Linked DNA regions of Labrenzia sp. VG12. The protein of the gene in region 1 interacts with the protein of each later gene in a pairwise test. Links are inferred from orthologs where the notes say so. Each region holds a gene or a part of one and is shown on either strand. Other genes may lie near its edges.

Region 1 (14,482 bases):
TCGTAAAGAGCGTCGCAATCGTCCACCACGAAGGTCAGGATGACGCCGGCCGGCGCGCGCTGGGCGCGTGCCGGGACAATGTCGCTGGTCTGGTTGAGGATGCCGAGTTCAAGCCCCGGTGTTTCCGGATCGGCCAGATTGACAAACCAGTCGGAAGAAAACTGCGGCACCAGCCCGAGGAGCTGCTCGTAAAAGGCCGCCGTGACGGCGACCTCTTCGGTCAGGATGTTGGTGAACTGGCGTTTCATGGTGTCCTCTCCGTGTTGGCAGATCAGGCTTCGAGCGCCTTGACGCCGGGCAGTTCCTTGCCTTCCAGCCATTCCAGGAAAGCGCCGCCCGCGGTTGACACATAGGAGAAATCCTCCGCTGCGCCTGCGTGATTGAGGGCAGCCACCGTGTCACCGCCACCGGCGACGGAGTTGAGTTTGCCGGCCTTTGTATTTGCGGCCGCATGTTGGGCGGCGGCGACGGTCGCCTTGTCGAAGGGGGCAATCTCGAAGGCACCGAGCGGACCATTCCAGACCAGGGTCTTTGCGGCATCAATCTTTGCGTTGACCGTGTCGATGGAGGCGGCGCCAACATCGAGGATCATGCCATCTTCCGGAATGACATCCAGCGCGACGGTTTCATTGTCGGCGCCTGCCTTGAATTCCCTGGCAACCACAGCGTCGGCAGGCAGGACAATTTCGCAATTTGCAGCATCGGCGGCTTTCATGATCCGGTTGGCTGTGTCGGCGAGATCATGTTCACACAGGGACTTGCCGACATTGACGCCCTTTGCGGCAAGGAACGTGTTGGCCATGCCGCCACCGATCACCAGCATGTCGACCCTGGAGACGAGGTTTTCCAGGAGGTCGATCTTTGAAGAGACCTTTGCACCGCCAACGACAGCCAGAACGGGGCGGACCGGCTGGCCGAGCGCCGAGCCGAGGGCTTCCAGTTCGGCCTGCATGGTGCGGCCTGCATAGGCCGGCAGCAGCTTTGCCAGGCCCTCGGTAGACCCATGTGCCCGGTGAGCCGCTGAAAACGCGTCATTGACGTAGATGTCGCCATTGGCGGCCAGCGCCTTGGCGAACTCCGGATCGTTCTTTTCCTCGCCCTTGTGATAGCGGGTGTTTTCCAGGAGCAGAACGTCACCATCACCAAGTTCCAGAACGGCGTCCTCGGCGGCCTGACCGATGCAGTCATCGGCAAAGAGCACCGGTTTGCCCAAAAGAGCCGCAACGGCCGGGGCGACCGGCGCCAGTGACATGTCGGCAACCCGCTCGCCTTTTGGGCGGCCGAAATGGGCAAGCAGGATCACCTTCGCGCCTTTGTCGGACAGTTCGCTGATGGTCGGCAGGACACGCTCGATACGCGTGGTGTCGGTCACCTTGCCGCCGTCCATCGGGACGTTCAGGTCTACCCGGACCAGAGCCCGTTTGCCGGCAATGTCAGTCAGATCGTCAAGAGTTTTGAAAGCCATGGAAGAACACCTGTCGTCAGGGGCGGGTCGAGTTGGTCGTTACGGCGATGCCGATGCCGAAGAGCGTCAGCAGAACACCGAAGGAACGCTCCATCCAGAGTTTGGCGCGCATGAATTGAAGCCGGACGGCCGGCAGGGTGAAGAACATCGTGACCAGCACAAACCACAAAAACACGCCGCTGGCCATGATGACGCCGTAACCGATCTGGGTCCAAAGCGGCGTTTCAGGAGAGGTGACCTGCAGGAACACGCTGAGCGCGAACATTGTCGCCTTCGGATTTGTCACATTTGTGAAAAAGCCCCAGCGCAGCGCTTTCAGGGGTGGCATGCCGGTCAGGGTTCCGTCGGCAGGCATATCCCGGGAGGCGGTGCGATACATGGTAACGCCAAGGAAAACCAGGTAGGCGGCGCCAATCAGTTTGAGTGCATTAAAGAGCAGAATGGACTGGGACACGATGAGGCCGATGCCGGCCAGCGCGTAGGTGACGTGAACGCCAAGCGCCAGGGCAATGCCGAGCGCAGTCATGATTCCGGCCAGACGGCCGCCGATGAGCGCGTTGCGCAGAACCACCGCGAAATCCGGGCCCGGCACGATGGCAACAACAATGGTCAGGGAAATGACAGTGAGAAGTTCGAGCACGGGGTCTCCGGAAGTTGCTGAAAACGGTGGCTACGGATCTTTTGCAGAAGGGGGGCGCACGCCAGGAGCGTCGTGGAGGATGGTATGCGCGGAATCGGACGGCTCCAATTCGGGCGCCCAATCCTGGTCCGACGGGATGCGTTGTTCCTCCCTGGAAAGATCAGCCCTGTAGAAAAGAAGGCCCACAAGGCAGCCGACTGCAAATAACGAACCGAGGATGACCAGGAGTGCGGTCATGGCGGTGTCTCCAGACTTGAACTCTACCTGCGTAAGTCAAGTCTACCCGACGCGCGCCTGAAAGGAAAATCGAGCCCGGTTTGCGGCAGCCGCCCGTCCATGCGGTCTGTCCAAGTGAGTGTGAAAGGTGCCGGAGGGTGTCCGGCACCTTTCCAGTCGTTGATCAGATCAGCTTCGCCATGGCAATGGCGGTGTCGGCCATGCGGTTGGAGAAGCCCCACTCGTTGTCGTACCAGGTCAGAACACGCACGAAGGTGCCGTCCATGACCTTGGTCTGGTCGCAGTGGAAAACAGACGAATGGCTGTCATGGTTGAAGTCCATCGACACAAGCTTGTCGTCGGTGAAGCCCAGAATGCCGTTCAGTTTGCCGTTGGCAGCGGCCCGGATCGCGTCGTTGATCTCTTCAACGGTCGTCTCGCGCTTGGCGATGAAGTTGAAATCGACCACGGAAACGTTCGGCGTCGGAACGCGGATCGCGACACCGTCGAGCTTGCCGTTGAGTTCGGGCAGAACAAGGCCGACGGCCTTGGCGGCTCCGGTGGAGGTCGGGATCATGGACATGGCTGCGGCACGGGCGCGGTAAAGATCCTTGTGCAGCGTGTCCAGGGTCGGCTGGTCGCCGGTGTAGGAATGGATCGTTGTCATGAAGCCCTTTTCGATGCCGATGGCTTCATTGAGGACATAGGCGACCGGTGCCAGGCAGTTGGTGGTGCAGGACGCATTTGAAACAACCAGGTCATCCGCGGTCAGAGCATCGGTGTTAACGCCGAAGACGATGGTCTTGTCGGCACCGGAAGCCGGTGCGGAAACGAGCACGCGCTTGGCGCCGGCCTCCAGGTGGGCGGCTGCCTTTTCCTTGGAATTGAAGATGCCGGTGCATTCCATCGCGATTTCCACACCTAGCTCGCCCCAGGGCAATTCTTTCGGATCTCGAACGGCGGTGACCTTGATCGGTTTGCCGCCACCCACGGAGATAGTATCGCCGTCAACGGCAACCTCAGCCGGGAACCGGCCGTGAACGCTGTCATAGCGCAGCAGATGCGCGTTGGTTTCTACCGGGCCGAGATCGTTGATCGCAACGACTTCAATGTCGGTACGGCCGGATTCGACGAAGGCGCGCAACACATTGCGGCCGATGCGTCCAAATCCGTTGATTGCTACCTTGGTTACCATAATCAACTCCCGCAGTCTCCGGTCTGCCTGGTCGGGTCTTAAACCGGTTTAAAAGCCACATAGAGTGGTCACTGAAACAGCACATCACGTGCGCGAAGGCCCGGCAACATAGGAGGAAATTATGTCGCCGGGAATTGATTTCGATTAAGAAGCGAGCTTTTCCTTGGCTGCGGCGACAACCGCATCCTTCGTGATGCCGAAATGCTCGTAGAGCGCTTTATAGGGCGCGCTGGCGCCAAATCCGGTCATGCCGACAAAGGCGCCGTCATTGCCGATGAAGCGGTCCCAGCCCATGCGAATGCCGGCTTCAATGGCAATCTTGACCGGGCTGGTGCCGATAACGGCCGCCTTGTAGTCGTCGGACTGGGCCTCGAAGAGCTCGAAGGACGGGACCGAGACGACGCGGGCGTTCACGCCGGCTTCCGTCAGTTCCTTGTGTGCGTCCACCGCGATTTCGACTTCCGAACCGGAGGCGAAGATGGTGACGGCTGCGTCGTCGTCGCTGTCGATCAGCACGTAGGCGCCCTTGGCGCACAGATTGTCGTCCTCGTAGGTCTTGCGCAGGGACGGCAGGTTCTGGCGGGTCAGGGCCAGGACCGACGGACCGTCCCGGTTTTCCAGCGACAACTGCCAGCACTCGAGGGTCTCGGTGATATCGGCCGGGCGGAAGAAGTTGAGGTTCGGGATCGCGCGCAGGGCGGCGAAATGCTCGACCGGCTGGTGCGTCGGTCCGTCTTCGCCGAGACCGATGGAATCATGGGTCATGACATGAATGACGCGCTGTCCCATCAGGGCCGCAAGGCGGATCGACGGCCGGCAATAGTCGGAGAAGATCAGGAAGCCGCCGGAATAGGGGACAAGACCGCCATGCAGCGCGATACCGTTCATGGCAGCGGCCATGCCGTGTTCGCGAATGCCATAATGGATGTAGCGGCCGGAGAAATCGTCCGGCGTGATCGGAGCGGTCTGTGCCGTCTTGGTGTTGTTGGACCCGGTTAGGTCAGCTGAGCCACCAATGGTTTCCGGAACCACTTCGTTGATCACGCCCAGCACGGCCTCGGACGCCTTGCGGGTCGCCATGGTCGGCTGGTCTTCAGCGAGCTTCTTCTTGTAGTCAAGCATGGCCGCTTCGTAGCCTGCCGGAAGATCGCCGCGGTTGCGGCGCTCGAACTCGGCCCGCTTTTCGGCGTCGGCTTCGGCGAAGCGTTTCTGCCAGTCCTTGTGTGCCTGGGCAGAGCGCAGGCCCGCGATGCGCCAGGCATCGAGAATGTCGCTCGGAACTTCGAACGGCTCATGCGGCCAGTTGAGGGCTTCGCGGGTGCCGGCGATTTCCTCTGCGCCAAGCGGCGCCCCATGGACCTTGGCGGTGCCGGCCTTGGTCGGCGCGCCGAAGCCAATCGTGGTCTTGGCCGCGATCAAAGTCGGACGGTCGCTGGCCTGGGCCTGGCGGATGACGGCGGCAATCGCGTCCGGATCATGGCCGTCGACACTGAGCGTGTTCCAGCCCGAAGCGGCAAAGCGTGCCTGCTGGTCGGTGGAGTCGGTGATGTCGACCTTGCCGTCGATGGAAATGCCGTTGTCGTCCCAGATGACGATGAGCTTGTTCAGCTTCAGGTGACCCGCCAGAGACAGGGCTTCCTGGCTGATGCCTTCCATGAGGCAGCCGTCGCCGGCCAGCACATAGGTGTAGTGATCCACCAGATCGGCGCCAAAGCGGTCTGCCTGCAGCCGTTCTGCGATGGCCATGCCGACGGCATTGCCGAGGCCCTGGCCGAGAGGGCCGGTCGTGGTTTCGATGCCGGCGCCGTGGCCGAATTCAGGGTGACCGGCGGTGCGGGCACCGAGCTGGCGGAAATTCTTGATTTCGTCGAGCGAGAAGTCTTCGTAACCCAGCAGGTAAAGCAGGCTGTAAAGCAGCATGGAGCCGTGACCGGCGGACAGGACAAAGCGGTCGCGGTCGGACCAGTTCGGAGCCGTCGGGTCGAATTTCAGGAATTCGGTGAACAGCACGGTTGCGATATCCGCAGCGCCCATCGGCAGTCCGGGGTGACCGGATTTGGCCTGTTCCACGGCATCGATGGCAAGAAAGCGGATCGCGTTTGCCATGCGCTGGTGTTTCTCAAGATCGGTCATCTTCTTCCCGTTGCTTGCTTTGGAGCCCCTTACACTGAGCAGAGCGCTCGGCAAGGCAGATTTGAGGTACGTTGCTCAAAAGTTAACTATCGTCAATTTCGATCAGGCGCCAGACAAATATCAGGAACCGCACCTGAGTCAATAAAACAGGTCGCACGACTCCGCGTGGCGGTTTGGGGAATAAATTTTCATCCCGGGCGTTATAGAGTTGAGGATTCTGCCAATGGCGGCATTGACTGGGAGAAGATGCGGTGCCTAAGCTCGAGGCCCTGATAAAGATTTGCTTTTTCGCCAATGGACTTGCGTTGTGGAACGACGCACGATTTGCACGCTTTTTGGGCAGTCATGCCGGGGCGGAAGCGTTAAATCTCCAGTCTGATGCTTGAAAGGACCGGGCGGACCGCCGCAAAAACACTTGGGACAACGTAATTAATGGCGGAAGTGGACTGCATGGAAAAAACCAGCCTCGCTGACGCGGTCAGGCGCCTGGACCAGGCCGTCGGTCATCTGGAAACCGCTGTCCAGCGCCGGATGGATGCCGACCGGTCGCTGAATGCCCTGCAGGATGATCTGCAACGGCTGGGCGAGGATCGATCTCAACTTGCCGCCTCCCTTGATGAAAGCGAAGCCCGGGCGTCCCGTCTGGAAGAAGCCAACAAGGACGTCTCCCGCCGGCTGGTCTCTGCGATGGAAACCATCCGCAGCGTCCTGGATGCGCATGGGGGCTGACGGCTGATGGCGCAAATCACGGTCACGATCAACGGCAAGTCTTTCCGCATGGCCTGCGACGACGGCGAAGAAGAGCGCCTGCAGGGGCTGGCGGCACGGTTTGACGGCTGGATCAACGAGCTTCGCGGCGCCTTCGGCGAGATCGGCGACCAGCGCCTGACCGTGATGGCCGGTATCATGGCCACGGATCAGGTTTCCGAGCTGGAGCGGCAGGTTGCAGCCCTTCAGGAAGAACTGGCAGACGCCAAGAAGCGGCAGGTTGCCGCTCTGGACGACATGAGCCAGAACGAGGAAGAGCTGTCGAGGGCCGTGAACACGGCGGCGGCCCGCATCGAAAGTCTGGCCGACAGCCTGTCCAAGAGCCTCAAGTCGTCCGACATCTCCTGAACGAGCTCGTCCGTCAGCTTCTTTTCATTTCGTTTGTGATGAAATTCGTGACGCTCTGGTAATTGCACCGGGGCCGGATTATATGCGGTACTTGCGGCTGCCCGATACGTCAGGAACATTATCCCCGGGGCCTTACGCATTCCTTCGGGAGCTGTCCCTGCGCTGGGCCGTGGTCCGTTGCATACGGCGCCCACCTACATTGTAGGTTCTCCGGGATTGCAGATCCAACGGTCGGGCGGCCGCGCGTTCCCTTGTTCGGGATGCGGGCCGATCGCAGCAACCAGTCCGAGGGCCCATGACCGACCTTCTTTCTCCAGCCGACGAAAAAGCCGCCCTGCGTAAGGAGGTGCTGGCACGACGGACTGCTATGGCCGTCACAGACCGGATCGAACGCAGTCTGATGCTGGTCGATCACGCCGGCGCATTGCCATTGCCGGCGGGCGCGATTGTCTCCGGCTTCTGGCCAATCCGGGACGAGATCGACGCCCGGCCGTTGCTCGACCGGTTGCGGCAACTGGGACACAGGCTCTGTCTGCCGGTCATGGTCGGTCCGTCCCTGATCTTTCGCCATCTGGACCGGGACACCGAGCTGGTGCCGGCCGGTTTTGGCTGCATGGAACCGGGACCGTCGGCGGAAGAGTTGCGCCCGGATGTCCTGTTGATGCCGCTTGCCGGGTTCGACGAAGAGGGCAATCGCATCGGCTACGGCCGTGCGTTTTACGACAATGCCATTGCCGGCCTTGAAAAAAACGGGCCGCTTTTGCGCATCGGCCTTGCCTTTGCGCTTCAGGAGGTTGACCGCGTGCCCGTGGAAGCGCATGACAAGCCCTTGGATGGAATCCTGACCGAAGACGGCTATCGTGCCTTCGGCTGATCCAGCGAGGACTTATGCGTATCTTGTTTCTGGGCGATCTTGTTGGCCGCGTCGGCCGGACCGCCGCCATTGAGGAATTGCCGCAGCTGGTGGAGGACAACCAGCTCGATTTCGTGATCGTCAACGGCGAGAACTCTGCTGCAGGGTTTGGAATTACCGAGGCCATTCTCCAGGATGTTCTGGATGCCGGGGCCGATGTTGTGACGACGGGCAACCATGTCTGGGATCAGCGCGATACGCTTGTCTACATCGAACGTCAGGACCGTCTGCTGCGGCCGTTGAACTATCCGGCTGGAACGCCGGGCCGGGGCGCGCATCTCTACACGGCCCGCAATGGTGCCAGGGTGATGGTCGCCAACGTCATGGGCCGCGTCTTCATGGATGCGCTTGATGATCCATTTGCAGCCATCGACCGCGCGGTCAATGAGTGTCCGCTTGGCGATGTCGCAGACGCGATCATCGTGGACATGCATGCCGAAGCGACCAGCGAAAAACAGGCGATGGCCCACTTTCTTGACGGCCGCGTCTCCCTTGTTGTGGGAACCCACACACACGTTCCGACCGCCGATCACCAGATCCTGGAAAACGGCACGGCCTACATGTCGGATGCCGGCATGTGCGGCGCCTATGACAGTGTGCTCGGCATGGAAAAGGAAGAGCCGGTCAACAGGTTCCAGCGCAAGATCCCGGGCGCCCGCTTCACACCGGCCTCCGGGGATCCGACCATCTGCGGCGTTGCCATCGAGACCGACGACCGGACCGGGCTTGCCGAGCGCATTGCGCCGCTCAGGATCGGCGGGCGTCTGGAGCCCGTGGTGCCGTCCTTCTGGAACAGTCGCAGCTCGGTTGCCGATCGATAATTTCACTGAACTGGATTTTCGCCGCCAACTTGCCTATAAGCGGCGCAGTTTTCATCGAGATCATCCGTAAAGAGCCGAGAAGAGCCATGGCAGGCCATTCAAAATTCAAGAACATCATGCACCGCAAGGGACGCCAGGATGCGGCCCGTTCCAAGATGTTCTCCAAACTGTCCAAGGAAATCACCGTCGCCGCGAAAATGGGCGATCCGGATCCGGATTCCAACCCGCGCCTGCGCCTGGCCGTCCAGAACGCCAAGGCCCAGTCCATGCCGAAGGACAACATCCAGCGTGCGATCAACAAGTCCCAGGCTGGTGACGCGGAGAGCTACGAGGAAATTCGGTACGAGGGTTACGGTCCGGCCGGCGTTGCTGTCGTGGTCGAAGCCCTGACCGACAACCGCAACCGCTCCGCGTCCAACATCCGCTCCTATTTCACCAAATGTGGCGGCTCCCTGGGCGAGACCGGCTCGGTCTCCTTCATGTTCGACCGGGTTGGCGAGATCGTCTACAAGCCGGAAGCCGGCGAGGCCGATGCCGTTCTGGAAGCGGCGATCGAAGCCGGTGCCGAAGACGTCCAGTCCGACGAAAACGGTCACACCATTTATACGGCCTTCGAAGACCTCAACGAGGTTGCCAAGGCGCTTGAAGATGCGCTTGGCGAGGCGGATTCCACCAAGATCATCTGGAAGCCGCAGAACCTGACGCCTGTAGACGCTGAAAAGGCGCAGACCCTGTTCAAGCTGATCGACATGCTCGAAGACGACGACGACGTCCAGAACGTCTTTGCCAATTTCGACGTGGACGACGACACGATGGCAGCGCTGGCGTCCTGAGCATCGTCTCGATTTGAGAATTGAAGACCCCGGCTTTGCCGGGGTTTTGTTTTGGCAGAGAGGTTAGCCACGCTGTGTTCAACATCTATGAGCTAACGCAGAATGATCCCAAGACGCTTCAGGAACGTTCGCTGAAACTCGCTGAGGAAGCGGGCGAATTGGCGCAGGCAGTCCTTTCGGCGACAGGAGCGCCCGGAAGCCAATACAAGATGCACGATCTCGCAGATGTGCGTGAGGAGGCTGCCGACGCGGCAATCGTCGCGTTGAGCGTTTTGGCTCAGGCTTGTGAAAGCAAGGATGTCTTTGAAGCAGAACTCCGCCGGCTGATGGCTCGGAAATGCGCCAAGTGGCAAGAGAAGCTATCGAAATAACGGGTCCAGCGCGGGCATGCTGGTCAGGGCGGCCAGCGCAATCAGTCCATAGGCCAGTTTGCGATACAGGCGCGGGTCGGCTTTTGAAAATCCGTGAGACCCAAGATAGATCGCCAAGGCATAAACGGGAACGGCCATCAACAGCAGGTGGAAAACCTCAAGGGTGAAGAAGCCGTTCAGGGTATAGGCGACAAAAGTGCCGAGGCTGGCAAGCGGGAAGAAGACAATGAGGTTCGCCCGGACCACGGCCGGTTCCTTCGCGCTTGAGAGCCAGAACGCCACGATCGGCGGCGCGGAGACCTGCGAAACCCCACCGAGAATGCCGGCGAGGGCGCCGGCGCCGAAGGAAACCGGTCTGGTGGGTTTCCTGCGATACCGCCAGCCGGATATCAGCAGCACCAGAAGGCCGGCAACAATCGCGAAGATGAACCAGCGCAGCGGCAGCACATCGAGATTGGCAAGAAGCCAGGCGCCTGCCTGCACGAAGATCACGGATCCCAGGACTGCCGGCAGCACGGTTGACCAGTCGCAGAGTTTCAGCACGCGGAAGATCAGCGGCAGGGCGACGATACCGTCAATCACCAGAAAGGCTGCTGCGGCGGTCGATGGCAGCATGACGCTGGTCGCCACCGGCATGAAGATCATGCCGGCTCCAAAGCCCGCAAATCCGCGCACGCATCCGGCGATGAAAAGGACAACTGCCAGAAACGCGATCAGCTGCGGCGGGTAGGAACTGAAGATGTCGAACATGGGCCTTCACAAAAAAGAGATGGAAACATCGACATCGCCTGGATGCGAAATGGAATAGGTCCAAAGATGAATAGGCGTGTTTGCCCTGCCTTCGAGGTGGGTTTTGGACAGGCTTTCCCGTGGTACGGTGTGCTTTGGCTGGCGTCAACGGGCAAGTTTTGTTACCGATTTGTTCTATGACACATGCGATTCGATTGCTGGGCATTGACCCTGGACTGCGCCGGACCGGCTGGGGCATGATTGAGGCAGCCGGCAACCGGCTGTCCTTCATTGCATCCGGCACTGTGACCTCAAACAACAAGAAGAGCCTGGCAGAGCGGCTGGTGGAGTTGCATGACGGGCTTACCGATGTCGTGCGGCGCTATGAGCCGGCGGAAGCTGCCGTCGAGCACACATTCGTCAACAAGGATGCCGGGGCGACGCTGAAACTGGGCCAGGCGCGCGGTATTGCGTTGCTGGTGCCGTCTCTGGCAGGTCTGGATGTTGCCGAATATGCGCCGAACCTGGTCAAGAAGACAGTGGTCGGGACCGGCCACGCCGAAAAGGAACAGATCCGGGCCATGGTGAAGGTCCTGATGCCACGTGCGACCTTCAACACGGACGATGCGGCCGATGCCCTGGCCATTGCGATCTGCCATGCACAGCACCGGGCGAGCGGGGCTGCGCGCCTGGCTGCCCATGTTGCCAGGGGGGCCGCATGATCGGGAAACTGAAAGGCACCGTCGACAGCTATGGCGAGGACCATGTCATCCTCGACGTGCATGGCGTCGGCTACCAGGTGCATTGCCCGTCCAGGATTCTGCAAGGCCTGCCGCGAGCGGGCGAGGCAGCCGTTCTGTTCATCGAGACGATTGTGCGCGAGGACATGATCCGGCTTTACGGTTTTTCTGCCGAAGCCGAGCGGGAGTGGTTCCGGATCCTGATGACCGTCCAGGGTGTCGGCGCCAAGGTGGCGCTCGGCATTCTCGGCATTCTGAAAGCAAGCGAAGTGGCCAATGCCATTGCGCTTGGCGACAAGGCGGTGATCACGCGGGCGCCGGGGGTCGGCAAGAGGGTGGCAGAACGCATCGTCGCCGAACTGAAGGACAAGGCGCCGGCCCTTGCCACCGTCGACCAGGGCACCATCGCCGTGTCGCAAAATGTCGCCGACAATGTTGCCGCCCGGCCGGTTGCCGAAGCGGTATCAGCCCTGACGAACCTTGGATATGCCCAGGCGCAGGCCAGTGCCGCCGTTGCAAAGGCAATGCAATCTGCCGGTGACGAGGCGACGACGGAGACGCTGATCCGCCTGGGTTTGAAGGAACTGGCCGGATGATCGCCCTGACCTATGCCATTATTGCGATCGTGTTTGTCGTCCTGGGCATCGGTGGCATCATGTATCTGGACCAGCGCTTTTCAAAAGCGGTCGGTGACAGGCCTTTTGTTCTGAAAGGGCGCCGGATCGAAACCGACGATCCATATGTCCGTCGCCAGTTCAACAAGTTCTACGCTCTGCGCGTGGCCTATTCGCTAGGTCTCCTGGTGCTTTTGTTTGTGGTCGTAAGCCATGTCGGATGACAGCCGTATCGTGACGCCGGAAATTCGCGGCGATGAGATCGACAGCACAATGCGCCCGCAGGCGCTGGACGACTTTGTCGGTCAGGCCCAGGCGCGCGCCAACCTGAAAGTGTTCATCGGGGCTGCCAAGGCACGCGGCGAAGCGCTCGATCATGTGCTGTTTGTCGGCCCTCCTGGCCTCGGCAAGACGACACTTGCCCAGATCATGGCACGCGAACTCGGTGTGAATTTCCGGGCAACGTCTGGTCCGGTCATCGCCAAGGCTGGCGACCTGGCAGCCTTGCTGACGAACCTGGAAGAACGGGACGTCCTGTTCATCGACGAAATCCACCGGCTCAATCCGGCGGTCGAAGAAGTGCTCTACCCGGCGATGGAGGACTTCCAGCTCGATCTGATCATCGGTGAAGGTCCGGCGGCGCGCTCGGTGAAGATCGACCTGGCGAAGTTTACCCTGGTGGCGGCCACCACACGGCTGGGACTGCTGACGACACCCTTGCGGGACCGGTTCGGCATACCGGTGCGCCTGCAGTTCTACACGGTCCCGGAACTGGAGCACATCGTCAAGCGCGGTGCCTCGATTCTCGGGATCGGCATGGCGGAGGACGGGGCCCGTGAAATCGCCAAGCGGTCCCGGGGCACTCCGCGGATTGCCGGACGGCTTCTCAGGCGCGTGCGCGATTTTGCCGTCTTCGACGGCGCTGAGCGCGTCGACCGGGCGCTCGCCGACAAGGCGCTTTTGCAGCTGGAAGTCGACGGCGCGGGTCTCGACAGTCTCGACCGACGCTATCTCAACCAGATTGCCGTCAATTTCGGTGGCGGTCCCGTCGGCATCGAGACCATCGCGGCCGCGCTCTCCGAGCCCAGGGATGCCATCGAGGAAATCGTCGAACCCTATCTGATCCAGAACGGGTTCCTCCAGCGCACGCCGCGCGGGCGAATCCTGACCCCGATGGCTTTTGAACATCTCGGACTGGCCGTGCCGGCCCGTCCGGATGCGCCGCAAATGGGCCTGTTTTCAGATCCCGACTAGGTTTCCGTAGCGAAAATAAAGTCTCACCTCGTAAAAACTGCTCATGGCGCTTGGCGGATTAAGCTTTTGTTGGCGAATCCAGCCGTATTGTCCCGTTAACTATGCGGGGGAAACCATGCGGAAGCGGCTTTCATCTAAACTGGCACTCATGTTTCTGGCTGGTGCACTGACCATGTGCGTCGCCATTGTCACCGTGACATCCATCATTTCTCGAGACGTTGCCAACGGACAGGCGGATGCCGGTCTGCAGAGTGCGACCAGTGCAAAGCAGAAAGTGCTGGAACTGTCGCTTGGACAGGTCAAGGACAGCGCAGCGTTTTTCGTGACCCTGGAAGGGGCGAAAGACAGTCTGATGAAGACCATGGTCGGCTGGAAGAACCTGAAGGAAGGCCAGACCGGGCTCCTGCGCAAGATCTTCGTCGATGACAATCCGAACCCGGAAGCGCGCCACCTCTTGGTCGAGCCTGCGGAATCCAACTACTACGTGAACAATCACAAGGTCGTTCACCCGATCTACGAGGACCTGATCGGGCAGGGCCTTTTCTCCGATGCGGCGCTGACCAATCCGGAAGGGTTCATCACTTACACCTACCGCAAGGGGCCGGAGTTTGGCTACCATGTGGACGATGCGCAGATTGCGGGGCATCCCGTCCAGATCGCGATGGGCAAGCTCCATGCTGCTGCAAAGGCCGAAACCCTCGCGGGCGGGCAGATCTACTCGTCTGGCTTTGTCACGGCCGAAGACGGGTCCGTCACGGCGGTGCTGGCAGCACCGGTGTTTTATCTTGACCGGTTCTTCGGCGCGGTTGCCTTCACGGTCGATATGCAGCATCTGGCCTCGCTCCTCAATGAAAAGACCGGGCTTGGCGAAAGCGAGCTGGTGTTCCTGTCCGATTCTGTTGGCAAGCTGGTTCAGTTGGGAGCGGATGGCCAGGCAGCGGCCGTTCATTCCATCTCTGACATCCGCGTGGACGATCGCCTTCTCAGCCTGGAGGACGGTGTCTATCGTTTTGCCGAGGCCAGCAATACCTTCATTGACGCGCCCTTCGGTGTGGTCGCTGCGGTGAAACAGACCGAACTGTCGGCTGCGGCTGACCGGATCACCTTCGGCGCCGTCATTTCCGGGTTTCTTTGCCTCGTGCCGATCGTTGGTCTGATCTGGTGGGTGACACGGCGCATGTTCGCGCCGATGGAGCGCTTGTCGGATGCGGCGCGCAAGATCGCCGACGGTGACCTGGAAGTTGCGGTTGAAGCGACAGAGCGGTCTGACGAAATCGGCCGCATGGCGCGCTGCATCGAGGTCTTCAAGGACAACTCCGTTGAACGTGAGCGGCTGGCTTCGGAACGCAAGGTCGGGCACATCGCCCGCGAGAAGCGCGAAAAGCTGATCGACTCGTTGATTGCTGAGTTCCGGGCTGAATCCCAGGCAGTGCTGGAGTTGG
Region 2 (14,654 bases), 2.8 Mb from region 1 along the record:
CATCATCGGCGTGTTCCTGGCAGTCGTCGTCACACTGAACCGCCGCCGGTCCAGGCTCGGCACCGATGCGGGCAAAGGGCTCGTCTGAGGCTGGCCATGAAGGAGACCCACATTCTCGTCATCAACCCGAACACAACGGCGTCGATGACGAACAAGATTGCGGCCGCTGCTCGTGCCGCAGCCGGTCCTGGCACCCGGATTACGGCCATCAATCCGCTGCAGGGACCGGCAGCCATTCAGGGCGCGGCCGACGGCGCCGCCGCCCTGCCCGGGCTCAACGTCTTGTTCGACCGAACACTGGAGACGGATCAAAGCATCAGCGCCGTCATCATCGCCTGTTTCGACGACACGGGCCTGTTCGATCTGAAGGCCAGGTCACCTGTTCCCGTGGTCGGCATTGGCGAGGCGGCCTATCACGTTGCGTCCGTCGCTGCGCCGAGATTTTCGGTCGTCACCACGTTGCCTGTCTCCGTGCCCGTTCTGGAAGGCAATCTGCAACGCGTCGGTCTTGCCCCCCGCTGCGCCCGTGTGCGTGCTTCGGATGTGCCGGTTCTGGAGCTGGAAGACCCGAACAGCGATGCACGCCAACGCATTGAAGCCGAGATTGCAACGGCCCTTCGGATGGACGGCGTTGGCGCTATCGCCCTGGGTTGCGCCGGTATGGCAGATCTTGCCGCCGACCTGACAACCAGGTTCCAGGTTCCGGTGATCGACGGTGTCGCGTCGGCCGTGAGGTTCGCGGAGATGGTGGCCAAGTGACATGCGTCGATAACAAGTAACACCCTGCGGCAGCCAGCCGTCTCATACGTCAGGCAAATCCGACCGCCTGCTCCCAGTCGGCCAGTGTCATGTCGTAAAGCGTGTTGAAGCCGGAGGGTGGAACTGCCCGTTGGGCCAGCGTGACATAGGGGGCAACGGTCAGGGCCGTGCCGACAAAGCCGGGCCGCATGATCACATAGGCATAGGACAAGAACGTCCGGTCGTAGAGCACCGACTGGTCCTTGCCACAGGCCACAATACTCCAGGCAACGGACCGCTGATGGTCTTCCAGATAAGCTTCCAGGGCGGCCGGATCGTCATTTTCGGTCCAGGTTCCGGCATCCTCGATGAAAAGATCCGCCGAGTTGTAACGGTCCCGGGTGATCGACAGAGCGATGTAGCACCAGACACCGTAGGCTTCGTTCCTGGCCGGGTCCGGCGCGCCGGTGAGCGGCCTTGAATTGGTTGTGCTCTTGTTGGCACAGATGACATGTGCACCCGGCGCCGGCGGAAACCGGCGATGCGGCTCCGTTCCGAACAGGGACATGCCGGCATCGATCAGGGGACCGGCATTGAACACCGGCAGATCGGTGCCGTCATACTGTTTGACGGTGAACATCGGCTGCAGCGTGTTGAGCGCGCTGTTATAGGCAAGATCGTAACCCCAGACATTGCCGGCTATGCCGCAAAAGGAAGACGCCGTCTCCATGTTGATCTGGCCGATATAGGCATCATTGGCCTCCGCCCGATCATAGGCGACGATGCCATCAAGAAGAAAATCATCCGTCTTTTCAACGGTCCCCGTCGCAACCTTCACTACCGAGACATAGCCGTTGCCGGTATTCCCCGGACGGGCGTAACCGTCACAGAAATTCGGATAGCCGCTGATGGCCGTGCGATCGATGGTGGAAATGGTCTTGCGCATGTGCCCCTCCCCTGAAACAACGCGCCTTGCGATGACAGCGCGAAACTCTCGGTTTCAAACCATTAAACACCTGACGGAGAGGATCTGCAATTTATCGTTTCATAATTTTAGACACACCACCTTTAATTTAATCGATCTCAATCAGGGCTCCAAGGCGACACCGCTTAAAGGTCGATACAGTCGGCAAGACGGCGTATCTGACCACCCTCGGCGTCAAAATTATCCGGTGCGAGCCAGGCTTCATAACCCGCCTTGAGCCCCGGCCATTCCTTGTCGATCACGGAAAACCAGGCCGTATCGCGGTTCTGCCCCTTTACCACCAGGTGCTGGCGAAAGACGCCTTCTTCCTGAAAGCCGAACCGCTGCGCGGCTTTTCTGGAGGGGGCATTGTCGTTGTTGCACTTCCACTCAAAGCGGCGGTACTCCAGATCGTCGAAAGCGTATTTCATGAACAGGTACAACGCTTCGGTCGCCGCCCGGGTGCGGGCAATCAACGGCCCCCAGTAGATATTGCCGATCTCGATCGCGCCATTGGCCTCGTCGATCCGCATCAGGGTCTGCCGGCCAGCCACTTTGCCCGTGGCCTTGTCGATCACGGCAAAAAACAGCGGGTCTTCGCTGGTTGCCTTTTCCTCTAGCCAGGACTGAAACTCGGCCTTGGACGCGGGAGGATACTCGGGCAGCCATTTAAAACGCTGATCCGCATCGGCAACGCTGGAGGCCTCGAAAAGCTGTGCACCATGACGTGCAGGGTCCAGCGGTTCGAGGATTACATAGCGGCCGTCAAAGCGCCGGCGTTCCGGCCGGTTGCGGGCTGTCCATTGGCTGAGATCGTCGTGCACCTTGCCCTCCGGGCTAAGCGGTTCAAACCCTGTCTACTAGGACACCGGCACCCCGAAAAGAACCAGTTTGCCAAGACCTTGTGGACCAGCCCACCATATGAGGCGCACGTCTACTCGCGAAATCTCCCAAGGGGCAACTTCAAAGGCATCCCCTCCAGGTCAAATGGGAGACAGGGCAAAGACCGAGAAGGAAAAACCACCTTTCAACCGCGAACGGGCTGTTTACCCAGACCATTGACGACAATCATCTGTTTCAGATATACAGTCAATTATCCATTCAATTTTGAAATTGAGACACGGTATGACACTCTGGTCCCCGGACCTTGCCGCAAGCGACGCTCCTCGCTACATCGCCATTGCAGATGCCATCGAGGCGGATCTGAAATCGGGACGCCTGTCCCCGGGAGACAAGTTGCCGGCGCAGCGTCAGCTCGCCGGACGGCTGGGCCTCGACTTCACCACCGTTGCGCGCGGATATACCGAAGCCCGGCGGCGCGGTCTGATTGCCTCACGGGTTGGTAGCGGCTCCTTTGTCACGGGCCCTGATGCGGCGCCGGCAAAAACAGCCAAAACGGACAACCGTCTGACCGAGCGGGCAGCCGACTTCTCCATGAACCTGCCGCCGGAGCCGGACACTGCCGAGCTACGCGAGCGGATGCAGGAGAGTTACGTTTCCCTGGCAACCGATCTTGCACCTCTGTTGCGTTACCAGACGTTTTCCGCGTCAGACCCGGACCGTCAGATGGCGCAACGCTGGCTCAAGACCGTTGGCCTCATACCGCAACCGGAAGACATACAGTTCGCCCCGGGCGCACAGGCCGCGCTGACCGCCGCCCTGACGACGCTGACCCGACCGGGAGACCGAATAGCCTGCGAAGCGATCACCTATCCGGGGATCCGCTCCCTTTGCGCCCAGCTTGGACTTGAGCTTGTCGGCCTGCCCACCGATGCGGACGGGCCGGACCCGGATGCACTGGAGACAGCCTGCACCAAGGGCGGACTGAAGGCGCTTTATCTCAATCCGACGCTCAACAATCCAACCACGCGCACCGTGCCTTATGAGCGGCGGCTAGAGCTTGTGTCCGTCACCCGCCGTCAGGGCCTGCCAATTCTGGAGGACGATGCCTACGGCCAGCTCGGCCGCGCAAAACCTTCGCCCATCGCAAGCCTTGCTCCGGACCTGACCTGGTATATCGGGTCCCTTTCCAAGAGCCTGGGCGCCGGCCTGCGCCTCGCCCATGTGATCGCGCCTGACCAGAATGCCGCGTGGCAGTTCAACCGGGCCCTGCGCACCGCCAGCATCATGGTTTCCCCCCTGACTTCGGCTCTTGCCACCCGCTGGATCGAGGACGGCACCGCCCAATCCCTGCTGCAACACATCCGGCAGGAAAGTGCGGCACGGCAGGCACTCGCCAGACGGCATCTGAAGGCCCATCGCTTCGACGCCGATCCGGACGGGTTCCACCTCTGGCTACATCTCGATAATGGCTGGACCCCGTCAGCGCTTGTCAGCCAGGTCCGTGCGCAATCCTTCGGACTGGTCGAAGGCGATGCCTTTGCAGCCGGTGGACCGGCCCCGAATGCCGTGCGCCTGTGCTTTGGAGGACCGGTCAGCCGCGGTCAGGTCGACACGGCCCTCAATGCAATCGCCGCGACGCTGGCAACACCGCCTCAGTCGGCGGCCACCTATTTCTGAAGCGGCTAACATGACGACGGCAATCTGCCGCAGTCAATCCGCTTGCGCTTGAGAAATTTTTGCCTATCTTTGACTGCAATCACTTCCAGTCATTTACTCTTTGACTGGACACCAAAACGGCGTTGCAGGTGTGACGCCGAGCAGGAAAGAGCGTTTCATGAGCACATCTGAAAGCTGGCCCGAATTGCCGCCGATCCAGACCGGCATCAGGGGCCGCTGCCCGCGCTGCGGCGAAGGCAGCATTTTCGACGGATTTTTGAAGCTCAAGAAAGGCTGCAGCCATTGCGGCCTCGACTACAGCTTCGCCGACCCGGCCGACGGGCCGGCCTTTTTCGTGATCTGTTTCGGCTGCGTGCCGGCGGTCGCCTTCGCCATCTGGCTGGAAATCGCCTTCACCGCCCCCTATTGGGTGCATCTGGTCACGACCCTGCCTCTCATCCTCCTGACCTGCATTCCGATCCTGCGCCCCTTGAAGGGCTGGCTGGTTGCCAGCCAGTATTTCTACAAGGCCGAGGAAGGTCGTCTGGTCACGCCGGAGGATACGCCAAGCTCAGAAAGCCAGACCTGATATCCGGGAGCCCCAAACCAGATTAAGGCCAGGCTTGACCTGAGAGGGCGGTTAGCACCGGACGGGCGGTGCGCCGCCCTTATTGGTGTTTCATGTTTGCGGGCCCAAGAATTCCCACACACAACCGACGCCATACCATCACTGTCCCTCCGAAGAGGGCGCCGGGGGGTGTGGCGCGCTATCAGATGTTCTGCCGAAAAGCAGCTTAAGCCGCCCTCACCCAGACCGCGCTGTCATGAAACGCCGCACCGCCGTAAGGCGCGACCGGGTCGGCGCCGGTCAGTGTGTTGATGCCCTTGCCGTCCTCGAAAGCGTCGTTCGGCCAGATGCCTTCCGAGATCACGGTCCCCGGGGCGACGGTGTCTACCAGCCTTGCGTGAAGTGTCACGACACCGCGCTTGTTGCCCATCTGCACCCTGGCACCGTCTTCGATGCCGAAGCGGGCAGCTTCTTCCGGCCTGAGCCAGACTTCCGGGCGCCCTTCCTTCTTCTTCGAGCTCTCGGTCTCGTTGAAGGAGGAATTGAGGAAGGACCGTGCCGGTGCCGTCACCAGCCGGAACGGATGCGCGTCGTCGGCCTGTTCGATGCTGTCCCATTGATCGGGCAGTTCAGGCATGGACGCCCAGGGACCGAACGGTTCGCCCTCCGGCTTGTTCGGCGCGGCCGATCGGCCCCAGTCAGGTTTGAAGTGGAACTTGCGGTCCGCATGGCCGAAACCGCTGAGGTAATGAGCTGTTTCAAAATCGGGCTGCAGGTCGATCCATTTGTTCGTCTCGAGCTCAACCAGCGTGCCGTAGCCGGACTTCTGGAGCATCCAGTCGATATGGTCGCGCGCGCTCATGTCGAATCCGGGATGAGGTTTTGAGTCAACGCGCCGTGCGATCTCGTTGATCACAAAGATGTTTTCCCTTGGTCCTTCCGGCGCTTCCACCGCTTTGGGCCCCAGCATCAGATATTGGTGACCGCCGCCCTTGTAGATGTCGTCATGCTCCAGGAACTGGGTCGCCGGCAGGACAATGTCGGCCATCTGCGCCGTCTCGGTGAGGAACTGTTCATGGACGACCGTGAACAGGTCCTCTCTGGCAAAGCCCTGCCTGACCAGGTCCTGTTCCGGCGCAACCGACATCGGGTTGGTGTTCTGGATCAGCATCGCCTTGACCGGCGGACCACCTAAAAGCGCGGCGTCATCCCCTGTCAGAATACGGCCGACAAGGCTCTGGTCGAGCGCCCGCACGGACGGGTCCTTCAGGGACCCGGCCTCGATCATTTCCTTGTTGAGCGCGTAGATGGCACCGTTGTTGTGAAACGTACCACCGCCTTCATATTTATAGCTGCCGGTAATCGCCGCAATGGAACAGGCTGCATGCATGCCGACCGCGCCGTTGCGGGACCGGGTGAAGCCGTAGCCGAGACGGAAGAAGGTCTTCCTGGTTTCGCCGATGAGCCTGGCCACGTCTTCGATCTGCGCGACGCTCACCCCCGTGATGGCCGCGGCCCAATCCGGCGTTTTGGACTGAAGATGCGCTTCCAGCTCCTTCGGACAGTCGGTGAATTCTTCCAGATAGTCCCAGTCGGCGTAGCCGTCCCGGAAGAGCACATGCATGATGGCGCAAGCCAGCGCCGCGTCGGTTCCAGGCTTCAGGACGAGACCGATATCGGCCTGCTTCATCGTCTCGGTTTCATAGACATCCACGACGATGATCCGGGCGCCGCGTTTCTTGCGCGCGGCAATGGCGTGGGTCATGACATTGACCTGGGTCGCCACCGGGTTGGTGCCCCAGATGACGATCTGGTCAGAGACAGCCATTTCGCGCGGGTCCGGTCCGGCAAGGCGTCCCGTTCCAGCAACATATCCCGTCCAGGCCATGTTGGTGCAGAAACTGTCGAACTGGAGCGAATAGCCCTTGGCATGGCGCAGCCGGTGGATGCTGTCCCGCTGAACAAGGCCCATCGTTCCGGCATAGTGATAGGGCCAGACACTCTCTGCGCCGAACTCAGCTTCCGCGGCCAGGAACTTTTCAGCGATCAGATCAAGCGCGGCCTCCCAGGAAATTTCCTCGAACCGCCCTTCCCCCTTCCTGCCGACCCGGCGCAAGGGTGTCATCAGGCGTTCCGGGTGATAGAGGCGTTCGGCATACCGCGCGACCTTGGCGCAGATCACGCCCGCCGTATACTCATTGTCCTTGGCGCCATTGAGCCGGCGCACATCGCCATGCGGATAGAAATGCACTTCCAGGGCGCAGGTTGACGGACAATCATGCGGACACGCGGAAAAAGTGCTCTTGGGCGGCTCAAGCGTCATGGCTATCCAAATCCTGGCTGGGCTCGACGGCAGTTTACGAGCCTGCCTTATGGAAAACAAAAAGAGGCGCCGTCAAGCGCCTCCTCGTCACCGTCACAATGTCACCTGGCAGGCATCACGTCAGCCTGGCAGGCGTCCGCGCTGCAGCTGAAGACGGTTCCTAACTTCCGCTGCAGGGAGAGCGCCCCCCGGCACGGCCACCCCCTGGTGGCATGCCGCCCTGGCGGGGGCCGCGTCCGGGCCGTCCGGCTCCCGGTGGTGGCGGGCGCCCCCCGGGCAGTAAGCGCGGTGGACGTCCGCCCTGGTGCTGGATCAGTGTCACGGCCGCGCCGCTGTTGTCGGTCAATGCCGCAAAGTCGATGGTCGCGCCCTCACCTTCTTCCTCCAGCGCGCCGCGCCGCCCTGGCCCCTTCAAACGCTTGAAGCTGGCATCGGCGGTGCCCATCCAGCACCGGGGGATGAAGGGAAACGTGTCCGTCAGGACATAATGGTAAGTGCCGTCCGGATATTCCGGTGTCACGGCAAAGCGGCCGTTGCACTGATCCAGGTCGCCGGCGCCGGCAACATAGGCCCAATCCTGCGTGAACTTGCCGTTGTAACGGCCACCTGGACCGTCAGGACGGGTTCCCTGTTTCACACGATAGCTGCTTTTCAACTTCTTCATCGCCGACTTCTGTTTCGTGTCGGCATAGCCATAAGGGCCGTAAATCGGGAAACCGTCCGCTGCAAAACCGATCAGCGCCGGAACGGACTTGCCACCTTCGGACGCGAGAACGCCTGTCGGGATGCCGTGATAGTGATAGGTGCCGTCCGGCTGCACATGGGCGTTGTACTTGTCGAGCCCCAGCTTGCAGGCACCGCCCAGCGCCTCGTAATTCCAGCCGGACCGGCGGTTGTTCTGCCAGAATTCCGCCGTACCCGGATCCATCACCACGCCATTGACCGCGATGCCGAAAACGGCGCCTTGCGCGCTGGTGGCCCGAGCGTTCTTGCGTGGAGACACCGGCACTTTCAGATTGTAGTTTTTCTTGGAAATGGCGTGCGGGTTGTTGCGGTTCGGAAATTGCCCCGGTGGTTTGATCGGATAGCCATTGGCTCTGATCCGGCGCGAATTGCCGTCAATCGCAATATCTGCAGAGGCGTCAGCCTCCGGCAGGAGGAAGTTCAGGATGCCTTCGCCGATATGGCTGTGTTCGGCGGGCTCCTCGCCATGCAAGGGTGTCGTGCTGTCATGGGCCATTGCCGGCGATGCGGTCAGCGCACCGGCAAGCACGAGGCAAAAACGCATTTCATCTCTCCAGTTCCTTGTCGCCCAACTCTGACAGTATGGCTGAATTGACACCGGATGCTGTCGCACAATCACACGAATATGTAACAGCGTGTGTCTGGAGAGCTCTTCAGAAACAAAAAGAAAAGCCGGCCCCAGGGACCGGCTTTTCAGAATTCTTCTTGATGGCTGATTTAGCCGACAAGCTCGGTTCCGGAGAACCAGAACGCGATTTCCTGAGCAGCGGTTTCCGGGGCATCGGAGCCGTGTACGGAGTTTTCGCCGATGGACAGCGCAAATTCCTTGCGGATGGTGCCTTCCGCAGCTTCAGCCGGGTTGGTCGCACCCATGACTTCACGGTTCTTGGCGATGGCGTTTTCGCCTTCCAGGACCTGAACAACGGTCGGGCCGGAGGACATGAATTCGGTCAGTTCGCCGAAGAACGGACGTTCCTTGTGAACCGCATAGAAGGCTTCAGCTTCGCGCAGGGACATCCAAACGCGGCGGGAAGCAACCACGCGCAGGCCGGCTTCTTCCAGCTTGGCGGTGATGGCGCCGGTCAGGTTGCGCTTGGTGGCGTCCGGCTTGATCATGGAAAACGTGCGTTCAATCGCCATGGTTTCGTCTTTCTCGTTACAGGGTCGGACCGGCTGGTTGCCGGACCATAAATGTCGCAAATTTCGCGGCCTTAATAACGGGGCGCCGCCAACCCCGCAAGGGGGCGCAGACATGACAATTTCATGTCAACAGCGTTCTTTGCGGCATACAATGTTCTGGCGTTGCCCTGCAGCAGCGCCTATTTTGAACAAAACACAGCAGAATGACCCGGGTTTCTTCTGCCGATAAGCTCCTGTCAGGGACAAGACAATGCTCGAACTTTTCGCTCTTCTGCCGTCGTTTGTTTACGCTGCGTTCGTAACTGTCTTTGTCGCGACATCGTCGCCCACGGCATTGGCCAGCACCGCCGCCCCGGAAGATCAGCAATCCCACCTGTCCCTGGACGAAGAAATCGCGGCCCTGAGCGATGAAGAACGCGAAGAACTTTTTGTCTTTGTGGCCGGTAATGCGCTGTTCACGCTTTACCACGAAGGCGGACACATGCTCGTGTCGGAGCTTGAACTGCCCGTTCTCGCCCAGGAAGAAGACGCCGTCGACAACCTGGCGACCGTCTCGATGCTGTCCGCCGATACGGACGACATGGACCTCTTTCTCAAACAGGCCATGATCGGCTGGTTTCTGATTGCCGAAGAAGCCTATGAAGACCTGATCTTCTACGACGAACACGACCTCGATCAACAGCGTGGCTACCGGATGCTCTGCCTGATGGTCGGCGCTGACGAAGAGGATTTTCTGGAGCTCGCACTGGAACTCGACCTGCCGGAGGAAAGGATCGAAACCTGCGGTTTCGATTATGATCAGGCCGCCGATTCCTGGGAAGTCGTCACGGATCCTTATGTGCGTGAGGAAGACGGCCGCGGCGGCAAGATCAAGGTGAAATACGAACCGGCACCGGACGGTCTGAAATCGATGGAAGTGTTCATCAGGGAAAGCGGTCTTCTGGAACTCGTCGCCGAGGAACTGGACACGTTTTACGAGCTGCCGGAAGAAGTGACCTTCCTTGCCGCCACCTGCGACGAGGAAAACGCCTTCTGGGATCCACAGACCCGTGAAGTCATCTTGTGCCACGAATTGCTCGGCGGATTTGCGTCGATCTATCTGAGCCTGCCGAGCGAGGATCAGGCCGCCGACTGAGCCTTTTTCCGGTAGGTGCCCGGCGCGTCGCCATACGCCTTCTGGAACTCCCTGTAGAAGTTCGAGCGGGTCAGAAAACCAACCTGATCCTGGATGCGCGCAACCGGTTCATCCGTTGAGACAAGAAGTCTTGCCGCTTCTTCGAGCCGCATCTGATTGACGAACTGGCTGACATTGCCACCGGTGACGGAATTGATCGCGTGGGAGAGGTCCCGGTCCGGCACGCCAACCCGCCGGGCCAGCCGGGTCAAGGTCAGGCTCGGATCGCGAAAAAGGTCCTGGTCAGTCAGAACCTTCCTGGCGGTTTCAACCAGGGCGCTGTCTGCCTCATCCTCCCTTTCGATGCCATCTGCTTTTCGCTTTTTCGGACGCTTGCGCAGCGACACAAGCACGAGCGCAAGGGCTATGGCGAGAAAAAGAAGGCTTGCCAGCGACACCGCTCGAGCTGCGGTATCCTGCTGCGCCTGTGCGAACAGAAGCGCGATCCAGACATCGACAAATAGAGTTGCTGCCATGGCAAAGACGGCAACAAGAAGCAGTTTTCTGAGCGGTGTGCCAAGCGCTGTCGGCGCTTGCGAAAAACAGTCGCCCCCCTCCAGCCACAGCCGGATCAGCGCCAGCGTATAGACCATGTAGCTCGCCGCGATCAGGCCATCGACATACCCGCTGACAGGAACCGGGATCATCATGGCGATCGTCACCACGCAGGCCACGATCACGTGAAAAACGGCTCTGCGCCGGAAACGGCCGACAGCCTCGGTCAAGGACCGGAAAGCGAGATAGAGACCTGGTGCCACCCAGACCGGAAGTGTTCTTTGCACGGCCAGCAATTCGAAAAAGCCATAGGCAAAGCGCATGCCGACGAGAGACGCTTCCAGCGCCATGAGCAGGAACAGACCGGCAAACAAGCCACGCGAAAGCCCCGGCAAGGACCGCCAGGCCAGCGCTGCAAAGGCAAGTCCCGCAAACAGGCCAGCAAGCAGAAAAGACACCGGAATGCTGATCACGTCAGCCCCACTTCGGAAATCGCATTGAAGACACTGTCCTTTATCACGTTTCAGGACAGGACATCGCCTCTGCCATGATTGTCAACAGGCCTTCTTCCACGCATCTGATGAAGACAGCTTGCACCCCAAAACGGAGATCTCATGTTGCCGTCTTCAAACCACCCTTTCCGGTTTTCGCGCCTGTTTTGTCTGACTGTATCCCTTGTCGGAGCGATGATAATGTCACCCGGCGTTCAGGCCGGCGAAGCCCTGCCCTACGGACCTGGCGTTTCGAAAATCACCATAGAAGACAACCGTCAGGACCGGCCGCTCGCGGGCGACATCTGGTATCCGACCAGCACACCGGACATTCATCCGATCGCGAACAAGAGCAAAGTCTGGCAAATGGCACCTGCCGATCCGGACGGGCCGCCGGCGGAGGGAACGTTTCCGCTGGTCGTTGTATCCCACGGCATGTACGGCAACACCTTCAACCAGTCCTGGCTCGGATCCGAGCTTGCCAGGCGCGGCTATGTCGTCGCCATGGTCAACCACCCGGGCACAAGCTCCTGGCTCCGCGACCCGGACCACACCCGCAAGCTTTGGGATCGCCCGGTCGACCTCAGCCGCCTGATCAGCTTTCTCATTGAAGAAAGTCCTTACAGGGACCGAATTGATATCAACCGCATTCATGCCGTCGGCCATTCTCTTGGCGGGTTCACGGTCATGCTGCTGGCCGGCGCAACATTTGACCAGACCCGATACGAGACCACATGTGCCGGCGAAGACCAACCCGTTGCCTGCAAGGTCCTGACCGGATGGTCCATTGCCAGGACAGAGGCCGACCAGGCGGCCATGTCGGTCTCGCGCAAGGACAGCCGCGTCAAGAAAATTGTCAGCCTCGACCTTGGCGGCACCCCGGTGCTGTCGCGGCCAAGCCTTGCCGCCCTCGATATTCCCGTCCTCGTTCTGGGCGCCGAAAGGGCAGACATGCTCGACCAGGACCGGGAATCCCGCGCACTTGCCGCGTCCCTCCCCCAGGACAGGGTTCATCATGTTGAGCTGGAGGGCGCCGGGCATTTCGATTTCATGGGACAATGCAAACCGGCAGGATATGCCATTTTGAAAGAACATGAGCCCGGCGATGAAATCGTCTGTGTCAAAGGTTCCGTTGAACGCGCAAGCCAGCACCGCCGTATCCTGTCTGAGGTATTGGATTTTTTGACACCCTGACAGGCGGTTCTTTGACGAAGGCGGCGGGCAGGAGTGCAGTGATGCCACAGCCCGCCGTTTCCACGCGGTTTCAAGCAGGATTCCGCTTGCATCCGGTGAGAGCCTTCGCCAAACATCCCGCCCATGTTGCAAATCAATGACCTCACTTACCGGATCGGGGACCGGCTCCTGATCGACAAGGCCAGCGTGACCCTGCCCGGCAAGGCCAAGACCGGGCTGGTCGGCCGCAATGGTGCCGGCAAATCGACGCTCTTCAAGATCATCACCGGCGAGCTCGGCACCGAAACTGGCGGCGTGCAGATCCCCAAGAGAGCCCGGATCGGCCAGGTGGCCCAGGAGGCGCCGGGCACGGAAGACACCTTGATGGAAGTGGTGCTGGCGGCCGATACCGAGCGCAGCCGGCTGCTCATGGAAGCAGAAACGGAAACCGACCCGGACCGGATTGCCGAAATCCACACCCGCCTTGCAGATATTGGAGCCCACACGGCTGAAGCACGCGCGGGGTCCATTCTCTCCGGTCTCGGGTTTGATGCCGACGCTCAGCAGCGCCCCTGCTCATCCTTTTCGGGCGGTTGGCGCATGCGTGTTGCCCTGGCTGCGGTGCTCTTTTCCGAGCCCGATCTGCTGCTGCTGGACGAGCCGACCAACTATCTCGATCTGGAAGGCACGCTCTGGCTGGAGAATTATGTCTCCCGCTATCCGCACCAAGTTCTGTTGATCTCCCACGACCGGGACCTTCTCAACAAGGCCGTGGACAGCATTGTTCACCTGGAACGCGGCAAGCTGACCTACTATTCCGGCGGCTATGACAGTTTCGACCGTCAGCGGCGCGAAGCGATGATCCTGGCCGAAAAGGCCAAGGAGAAGCAGGATGCCCAGCGCAAGCACATGCAGGCCTTCGTCGACCGCTTTCGTTACAAGGCCAGCAAGGCCCGCCAGGCGCAATCCCGGCTGAAGATGCTGGAAAAAATGCAGCCGATCGCCGCATTGACGGATGAAAGCAGCAAACCCATCCATTTCCCCGATCCGGAAGCCCAACTGGCACCACCGATCCTGAAGCTGGAAGGCGTTGCCACGGGCTATGGCGACACCAGAATTCTGTCGCGGCTGACGCTCAACATCGATACCGATGACCGGATCGCGCTTCTGGGGGCAAACGGCAACGGCAAATCGACGTTCGCAAAGCTCATTTCCGGTCGTCTCGGCGCCATGGACGGCGAGATTACCAAGGCGTCAAAGCTGAAGATCGCGTTTTTTGCCCAGCACCAGCTGGATGAACTGAAACCGGCCGAAAACTCGGTGGCTCATGTCCGCGCCCTGATGCCGGAAGCGCCCGAGGCCAAGGTCCGTGCGCGTGTCGCCCGAATGGGGCTGCCGACCGACCGCATGGATACACCGGCCAAGGATCTTTCGGGCGGGGAAAAGGCGCGTCTGCTTCTGGGGCTCGCCACCTTCGACGGTCCGCACCTGCTGATCCTCGACGAACCGACCAACCACCTGGATATCGACAGCCGCGAAGCGCTGGTCATGGCGCTGAACGAGTTCCAGGGCGCCGTGGTGCTGATCAGTCACGACCGCCACCTTGTGGAAGCCTGTGCCGATCGCCTGTGGCTCGTCGCGGATGGCAAGGTCGCGCCATATGATGGCGACATGGAGGATTACCGCCGCCTGATCCTGCAGGGACCGGAGGCTGCGCAAAGGGCCCGCGACAAGGCGGATGCCGAAGACGCCGAAAAAGCCTCGGCCCAGGAAAAACGCCGGGAAGCTGCCCAGAAGCGCAGCCAGTTGAAACCGCTGAAACAGAAGATCGACGCGGCGGAAAAGGAATTGGCCCGGCTTCAGGACAAGATCGGCCGACTCGACGAGGCTCTCGCCGACCCGGAGTTCTTTGCAAAAGAACCGGAACGGGCAACCAAGTTTGCCAAGGAACGGGCCTTCTGCGAGAAAAAACTGGTCAAGACCGAAGAGGAATGGCTGGAACTCTCCGCCGAATTCGAAGAGGTGTCCTGATGGCCGAAATTACCACGCTGGGTTTCGATGCGGATGACACGCTCTGGCACAACGAGCGTGTCTTTCGCCTGACCGAAGACCGCTTTGCCGATCTGCTTGCGGATTATACGGAAAAAAGCCAGCTCTCCGAGCGGTTGCTGGCAGCCGAGCGCCGGAATGTCCTGCATTACGGATACGGCGTGAAAGGCTTCACGCTGTCGATGATCGAGACGGCGATCGAGGTAACGGACCGCCGCGTGCCGGCCGACGTGATTGCCGAGATCCTCGAAGCCGGCCGCGAAATGATGAAGCATCCGGTGGAACCCCTCCCTCAC

What was found.
Region 2: the proteins of CHH27_RS15935 (region 1) and ndk interact in binary tests that used the Escherichia coli proteins (3 or more experiments, as listed by UniProt). The link is inferred for Labrenzia sp. VG12 from one-to-one orthologs.

What each region holds. Positions count from the first base shown.
Region 1 is NZ_CP022529.1:3,451,228-3,465,709, reverse strand. Bases 6,089-8,849 are described here. They hold CHH27_RS15935 (5-formyltetrahydrofolate cyclo-ligase), read left to right. Parts: upstream 6,089-7,060; coding sequence 7,061-7,639; downstream 7,640-8,849. Other genes in these bases: CHH27_RS15925 (YebC/PmpR family DNA-binding transcriptional regulator), read left to right, coding at 8,586-8,849; CHH27_RS15930 (TIGR00282 family metallophosphoesterase), read left to right, coding at 7,654-8,499; CHH27_RS15945 (cell division protein ZapA), read left to right, coding at 6,385-6,765; CHH27_RS15950 (DUF4164 domain-containing protein), read left to right, coding at 6,100-6,378. Also shown: CHH27_RS15980 (VOC family protein), read right to left, coding at 1-248; pgk (phosphoglycerate kinase), read right to left, coding at 272-1,465; CHH27_RS15970 (LysE family translocator), read right to left, coding at 1,482-2,105; CHH27_RS15965 (hypothetical protein), read right to left, coding at 2,136-2,342; gap (type I glyceraldehyde-3-phosphate dehydrogenase), read right to left, coding at 2,506-3,516; tkt (transketolase), read right to left, coding at 3,661-5,649; more of CHH27_RS15925, read left to right, coding at 8,850-9,332; CHH27_RS15920 (MazG-like family protein), read left to right, coding at 9,407-9,703; CHH27_RS15915 (sulfite exporter TauE/SafE family protein), read right to left, coding at 9,692-10,453; crossover junction endodeoxyribonuclease RuvC, read left to right, coding at 10,630-11,154; Holliday junction branch migration protein RuvA, read left to right, coding at 11,151-11,768; CHH27_RS15900 (endonuclease), read left to right, coding at 11,765-12,010; Holliday junction branch migration DNA helicase RuvB, read left to right, coding at 12,000-13,040; CHH27_RS15890 (methyl-accepting chemotaxis protein), read left to right, coding at 13,156-14,482. UniProt on the Escherichia coli protein: Involved in the removal of 5-formyltetrahydrofolate.
Region 2 is NZ_CP022529.1:689,931-704,584, reverse strand. What follows is about bases 7,266-10,198. They hold ndk (nucleoside-diphosphate kinase), read right to left. Parts: upstream 8,977-10,198; coding sequence 8,554-8,976; downstream 7,266-8,553. Other genes in these bases: CHH27_RS03210 (helix-turn-helix transcriptional regulator), read right to left, coding at 10,096-10,198; CHH27_RS03215 (DUF4344 domain-containing metallopeptidase), read left to right, coding at 9,227-10,111; CHH27_RS03225 (YHYH protein), read right to left, coding at 7,266-8,380. Outside these bases: CHH27_RS03260 (ABC transporter permease), read left to right, coding at 1-88; CHH27_RS03255 (aspartate/glutamate racemase family protein), read left to right, coding at 97-759; hdcA (histidine decarboxylase, pyruvoyl type), read right to left, coding at 809-1,684; CHH27_RS03245 (GNAT family N-acetyltransferase), read right to left, coding at 1,849-2,526; CHH27_RS03240 (PLP-dependent aminotransferase family protein), read left to right, coding at 2,828-4,222; CHH27_RS03235 (DUF983 domain-containing protein), read left to right, coding at 4,380-4,790; CHH27_RS03230 (molybdopterin-dependent oxidoreductase), read right to left, coding at 4,996-7,092; more of CHH27_RS03225, read right to left, coding at 7,253-7,265; more of CHH27_RS03210, read right to left, coding at 10,199-11,118; CHH27_RS03205 (alpha/beta fold hydrolase), read left to right, coding at 11,338-12,330; CHH27_RS03200 (ABC-F family ATP-binding cassette domain-containing protein), read left to right, coding at 12,454-14,340; CHH27_RS03195 (HAD family hydrolase), read left to right, coding at 14,340-14,654. UniProt on the Escherichia coli protein: Major role in the synthesis of nucleoside triphosphates other than ATP. The ATP gamma phosphate is transferred to the NDP beta phosphate via a ping-pong mechanism, using a phosphorylated active-site intermediate.